Regions from separate parts of the Rossellomorea sp. GQ25 genome, predicted to be linked through region 1. Evidence: riboswitches for the same ligand, from Rfam matches in the RefSeq annotation. Region 1 holds a riboswitch; the other holds the start of a gene.
The links. A riboswitch is a leader RNA that binds a small molecule or an ion and turns the genes downstream of it on or off. The one in region 1 is predicted to bind cobalamin.

Region 2: another riboswitch for cobalamin. It lies ahead of AC6CIB_RS06170 (acyl-CoA thioesterase); the one in region 1 lies ahead of AC6CIB_RS20815 (cobalamin adenosyltransferase family protein).

Annotation. Positions count from the first base shown of each region.
Region 1 covers NZ_JCAXEQ010000009.1:5,957-9,375, forward strand. The annotation lists gene AC6CIB_RS20810 (hypothetical protein) at 6-338, opposite strand; cobalamin riboswitch at 1,114-1,300, shown strand; gene AC6CIB_RS20815 (cobalamin adenosyltransferase family protein) at 1,467-1,988, shown strand; gene AC6CIB_RS20820 (ABC transporter substrate-binding protein) at 2,009-2,947, shown strand; gene AC6CIB_RS20825 (copper homeostasis protein CutC) at 3,077-3,419, shown strand, end outside.
Region 2 covers NZ_JCAXEQ010000002.1:74,249-77,667, forward strand. The annotation lists gene AC6CIB_RS06160 (flotillin family protein) at 1-564, opposite strand, end outside; gene AC6CIB_RS06165 (hypothetical protein) at 743-931, opposite strand; cobalamin riboswitch at 1,191-1,380, shown strand; gene AC6CIB_RS06170 (acyl-CoA thioesterase) at 1,528-2,001, shown strand; gene AC6CIB_RS06175 (helix-turn-helix domain-containing protein) at 2,317-3,419, shown strand, end outside.

The DNA of each region.
Region 1 (3,419 bases):
TCCTTTTATTCGATTTCCTCATATAAAATATAGCGATTATCCTCAGTCTGGGCGATTAGATAGTTGCTGTGATCTTTCACGCTATAAATGGGTGTCCCTTTTTTCAGTGTATTGGCCGTAAAATCATCCACGGGGTGATATTCACTATCGATCTTTTCTTTAATAGCCCCAAGCTTTTCATTCAGGACCAGCTTCTTCTCTACAGAGACCTTCACATATTCCTTCTTGTTCACCACCATCATATCCCCGTATCCACATAATTCATAGGATGCAGGTTCTTTGTCTCCGCATGCACTTAACAAGAATACGCATAATAGCAAAACAATCATTCGCTTCATGGTTTCCCTCCTTATCATTTCTTCACATACTCAAAAGATATTCAAGCTTGTACGTCAACATGTTTGTTTTTTTATAATATGAAATCTGCCAGGGGCTCAGTCAACCAGTGTGTGCTAGATGGTGAGGGGAACTGCTCCGCTTGCAGCTAGAGTACGGCCGAGCCTCCTCGCTTAGCCGAACGGGTCTCGGCACGCCCGAAATCCGCCGGAGTCTACGCAGTTCCCCTTACCATCTATAAAAAAATTTGTGACAAAGCTTAAAGGTGACAAAAAACAATCTAAAGAAAACAGAATTTCTAGTACACGGGAGGAAATAGTCTAATGCTCTCTTTAGAAGAGAATGTTTTCAAAAAGTTTGTTGGTTTTATTTAGATTTTATAAAAAAATCCCTGCTGAGAAAGTTGATTCTCGCTGCAGGTGCTCGACTCCTGCGGGAGAAGCGGCGGGACAGTACTAAAAGCGGAGGGGCTTTGCCAAGGGGCGACAAGCATAAGACGAGTCTGTCGGAAAGGCGCTCTTTGCCTTTTGGCAGAGTTGGCTTATGACCTCGAGCCCCTAAGCACCGGAGCTAGACAGGTGAGACCCCACAGGCGAAGCCGAGGAGGCTCACCGCCCGCCCCTCGGAAAGCGAGCATCCTGTAGCGGAAATCAACTACTACTATCTTCTTTAAAATAGCAACAAACTTTACGATAAGAGCCATTTTAAAAAAACTTTTTATGAGAAACTAAATCATATTTAATTTAAATAAAGTGGTATAATGTTCCTTAAGTGAATAAACCCACTCAGAAATTAGGTGCTGATCTTTAGCATAAAGGGAAATCGGTGTGAGTCCGAAGCTGTTTCCGCAACTGTAAGTGCTGACGAAATAAGAAGAAAACCACTATTTGATCATTCAGATGGGAAGGTTCTTAGAGTAGGCTGACGCACGAGCCAGGATACCTGCCTATTTTCCATCGTATTATGCTCTTCGGAAGTTAGGGGTATGGTGCGGCTTTTTAGCATCTCTTATTTCATATGGATGACAACTGCCGGCCAATATTCTTGGGTGGTTTTTTTGTGTTTAATTAACCTCCCGGGAAATACGATAGGTGCTTCACGAACATCATTCAGAAAGGAGGAACTTACATATGGCAAAGGATTTCCGCTACTTATGTTATCCCTATATGCGTGAATCAGTTTCAACCGTAGATTTCGAGATTCGGACCGATTCACTGTCGACTAAAATCGGACTCGCGTCATCATTGACGGAGCACTTACCGAAAGTGCACGACGATTTACTATATTTGGCTGAGATGGTGTACCATCTCAATGGCTCGGTGCGGGGAATGACAGCCATCAAGGAAGAGGACTTGAATAAATTGAGCCAAATGTACGATCGTTATAGGTTGGAAGTCGAGGAACGCATCCAAACCTTTGTCCTTCCACAGGGCTGTACAGCGGCATGTACGCTTCATACTTGCCGCAGTGAAGCCAAAAAGTCCGTCCGTGCCTTACATAAAGTCAGTACTGAGATGAAAGTGGAGAACATTTTATTTAAATACGCTCATTTACTGGCAAATGTCCTGTTTGTGATGGCCGTGTATGTGAATAAATGTGAAGGGATTGAAGAAATTCCTTTTGTAAGTAAATCGTATATAGATAAAATTTAGAGAAGCGGGGAAGATGAAATATGAAAAAATCATGGTTAAATAGTCTACTGCTATCAATCATCCTGGTTGTTTTCGCAGGGTGCAGCAATGGGGAAGAAGTAACATCCACAAAGGAAGTCAAGTCTAAAAATGAGTCTTATTCTGTGACCGATGACAGGGGAGAAGAGATTAGCTTTGAGAAAGTGCCAGAAACCGTTATTTCCTTACAGCCGAGTAACACAGAGATTCTTTTTGCAATAGGAGCTGGAGATAAGGTAGTCGGGGCAACTGAATTCGACAACTATCCTGAAGAAGCGAAAGAGATTAAAAGAGTATCGGATTCCATGACGGTCAATGCGGAAGAAGTCATTGCACTAAAGCCAGATGCTGTCATTGCATATACCACTGGAGATGATGCCGGGGTGAAGCAGCTTGAAGAGGCGGGATTAAAGGTATTCGTTATTCAATCTGCCCAAACCTTTGAAGATGTTTATGGGGATATTAAACAAATTGCAACCGTAATGGGAGTAGAGAAGAAGGGGAACGAATTGGTAGATGGCATCAAGGAAGAGATTTCAGATGTGAAAGAAAAAGTAAGTACACTAAAGGAAAAAGAACAAGTATATTTTGAAATCAGTCCCTCCCCTGATATCTATACAGCAGGAGCAGAAACGTTTCAGCAAGAAATACTGGAAACGGCCGGGGTCGAGAATATCTTTGGAGACCAAAAAGGCTGGGTGAAGGTAGGAGAAGAAGAAATCATTAAACGTAATCCTAATATGATTTTAACTACAGTGGGGTACGTCGACGAGCCGACAGCTGAAATCAAGTCCCGGGAAAGCTGGAAAGATGTAAAGGCAGTGAAAAATGATCAAGTCCATTTCCTGGATTCAGATATTATGTCAAGACCGGGACCACGTATCGGTGAAGCGGTTGAGCTAACGGCTGAAACGGTGTATCCGGACTTGTTTTCTGAATAAAGTAGGATGTTAGATTGGAGAAGACAGTGATTTGTATGTGGAATCATTGTCTTTTTCATCTCAAGTTCTACAATTTTCGGACCATTATGATAAAGTAAACGTAACAACATCACGATAGGAGAAATCAACATGAGCAAACTGGAAGTCATTGTTTTGAATGAGGAAGATGCAAAAGTGGCAGAAACATCCGGAGCAGATCGACTTGAATTGGTATCTGACATACACGAGGGAGGATTAACTCCTGAATATCGTATGATAGAAAATGTATTGAAGGCTGTTTCGATTCCTGTTCAGGTTATGATTCGTTTACATAGTAAATCTTTCTCGTATGATGCCGAAGAATTGCGCGTCATGATGGACCAAGTAAGGACCATAAATGAAATGGGGGCCCCGGGCATCGTTTTTGGTGCTTTATCCAAGGAAGGGAAACTTGATTCCCATGCTTTAAAGGAAATCGTACAAACTGCGAAGG
Region 2 (3,419 bases), on a different contig from region 1:
AAGATCCAGCTGCTTCTGGGCAATTTCTGATACGTCAGCGTTAAATTTTTCACGGTTGCTGTTAATGTCTTCAACAGTCATTTTGGAAAGAATCGCACGAAGATTACTTCCCAGTACCTCGATGATTTCATCTTCAATTTCTTTTTGATCCTTACCAAGGAACTGCTCAGCATAGTTCGCAATCCCATTTAATGTGTCTGCCACCTTCACCATCGCCACTGCGTCCGCAACGATTGGTACTCCGCCATTTGTGTATACTCTCGGTGTCGATAGCTTTAACTGGAAGGATGTAAGATTAACAGGTGTGGAAGTTTGGAAACGTCTTAATCTGTACCCTCCACCCCTGATGATTTTCATGGAACGTCCTTCCTGGTCGGTGAAAATATTTGTTTCCTTCTCAGGATCCCCCAGTTTAGGTCCTGTAATGATCAGTGCCTGGTTGGATCTGGCTGTACGATAACGAAACCTCATCCAGAAATAATAGGCAATTCCTGCAATAGCAGCAATAACCAGAACAGGAATCAAGAACATAAAAAATCCGATAATACTTAATGATTCTAGCATTCTGACAACCCCTCTCAACATTTTCTATAAATCAGTCGAGCAACTGATTTAATATTTAATAAAATTGCTAGCTGCAATACTATCTACGGAAGAGTGATAGAAAAGTTTCAATAATTTAGGTGAATCTCCTAATTTTATATAAAAAAGCTCGAACCTTTAAAAAGTTCGAGCTTTCATACTATAAAAACCAGCCGTGTATCGCCCCTAACAGGGTAAATATGATGAGATGATCTCCAATCGCGATAAGGAAGAAAGAACAGGACAGTACGGAACCGATTAAATATGATATGAACGTAATTTGTGTGATTGGAAGCTGCGGGTCGTAAATGAGCATATGCGCTGCATTTTCCAAGCGCGTTCTTTTCACATAACCTGCTGGTGTTTCACCAATCAGCCCTTTAAACATCCGCTGAAAGTGATAAGGGGGAATAGGTTGATACTTTGGCTAATTGTTCTAAGAATAAATCTTCGCTTAGATGTTGATCGATATACTCTACTACTTTACCAATTTGTCTTGTGGCATTTTTCAGATCTCACTACCTTTTTGAAAAGCACTTGTTTATAAATTTTACCCTAATCATTCTCCTCACTCACTAAGGGTTATGATAAAATAAATGCGTTCACAATTTAATCATTGCTCATTGGTGAAGATGATTTAAGTTCATTTTCTTAAAAGGGAAGTTGGTGAAAGTCCAACGCGGTCCCGCCACTGTAAGGCTGAGAATTCGTATGGATCCACTGTTTCGAATTGAAATGGGAAGGAATGCGAAATCGTTGACGCTGAGCCAGGAGACCTGCCAAATGGGAAGAACACAGAAGTTCCTACGGGAGATAGGAGGGTGTTGCGCTAATTGAGCCACATGAGGAATCACATGATTCTGGACGTTCGCTTGAAATAGCCGCATCTTCTTTTTAAAAGGAGATGCTTTTTTTATTTCGGAAATTAAACTGGGAGATGAGAAAATGGAACAAGCTTATTCGGTAGAACGTTCACGAACCATACAAACAAAATTGGTGCTGCCACCGGACACCAATCATATGCAAACGATCTTCGGAGGAAAAGTCCTTTCCTATATTGATGAAATTGCGGCACTATCAGCAATGAAGCACTCCAGCTCAGTCGTCGTTACGGCATCGATTGACTCCGTCGACTTTTTGTCGTCTGCAACAGTCGGTGATGCGTTAAGCCTCGAGGCATACGTCACTTCTACAGGCAGAACATCAATGGAGGTTTATGTAAAGGTGTTTTCTACGAATCTCGTAACGAGTGTCAAAACCCTGACGACTGAATCATTCCTGACGATGGTCGCCGTTGATGAAAATGGAAAACCAAAGCCGGTGCCAAAGGTCATTCCAAAGACAGAAGAAGAATCGAGGCTTTTCAAAACGGCTCCTTTAAGAAAAGAGCATAGAAAAAATCGTGCGCTTATTTTGTAAACAGTCGCTGATTGCTGACTATCCTAAAAACAAAAACACTCAGAGCTTATCTAGGCTTTGAGTGTTTAAAAGGGCTAGTCTATTGGATCCTAATTGGAATGAAAACGGGGTTGGTTATATAGCGGGAAGTCATTCAGGATTCCCCTCCTCTGGTGAAAGAAGTACAGGATGAACTTCAGGAAGAAAAGAGAAAAACACTATAGAGATGCTATTTGGATGTTATTGCCTTCAGACCTCCGTCTTGTTCTAAACCTATAGAATACCGAGAAAATTTTCCCTATAATGAATAATAAAATAGTTCATTTGGGGTGTAGTATGATTGAAGGTAAATTAATTAAGTTTCATCGCGAAGATTCGGGTTTGACTCAAGAGCAGCTTGCACAGGGGATATGCTCCCCCACGCATCTAAGTAAAATTGAAAGAGGAATCACAGAGTATTCCAGTGAAATTACTGATTTACTTGCAAGAAAGCTTGGAATCAATATGGATGTTGAACGTTCTCGCTATCATTCCTTACAGGTTAAGTTATCAGAATGGAACGATGCGATTATTATGATTCGAACCAATGAAATCCATCAATTAAAAGGGGAAATTGAAAAAGAACCTTTACGGTTTCTATCAGACTTCATTGTTCAATACAATCTTTTCCTGGCAAGGTATTATCTATTTTTGAATAAACATGGAAAAGCAAAAGAAATAATGGACATGTTCGAACATAAAAACTACTCTCTTTCTCCTTTTGAACAAAATTTATTGTTGCATGTCAAGGGAATCTATCATCATTCAACAAGGCAGTTTAACTCTTGCATTAAAGTATTAAAACAGATTGACGATGAATATCCGAACTCCGAATATTATTTTCATTTGGCATTAGCGTATCATTCCATTCATTCAAACACCTTTGCCTATTATTATGGGCAAAGAGCTTTGCATTTTTTCCAAAAAACATTAAATATCCTGAGGGTTATCGATTCTGAAACCTTAATTTTAATCCAATTGAATGCCAAAGAACCCTTTGATATGGAAGAAACCAAACAACAGTATGATAAGCTCCTCAGAGTCTGTGAATCCGTTAATTCCAAGGAAAGGGAACATAAGATCCATAACAATCTTGGATTCGAATATTTTAGGAGAAAACGATATTCTGAATCAAAAGAATCCTATGAAAAAGCATTAAAACTTATTAATGAGGAAACCCCTGCGTCACATTATTTGGTAACACTTAGCGGCTATATACTTGCTTGTATGAAAGGAAATTTACTTACTTCCGAAGAGCTCAATCATTTAGCGACAAAAGGACTAAAAATGGCAACTCAGCATCAGGATCCCACTTACGTATTCTTTGAGATTTACTTACTCACCCTAAAGGGAAATGAAAAAGAACTTTATGAGTATATTGAAAATACAGCTCTCCCCCA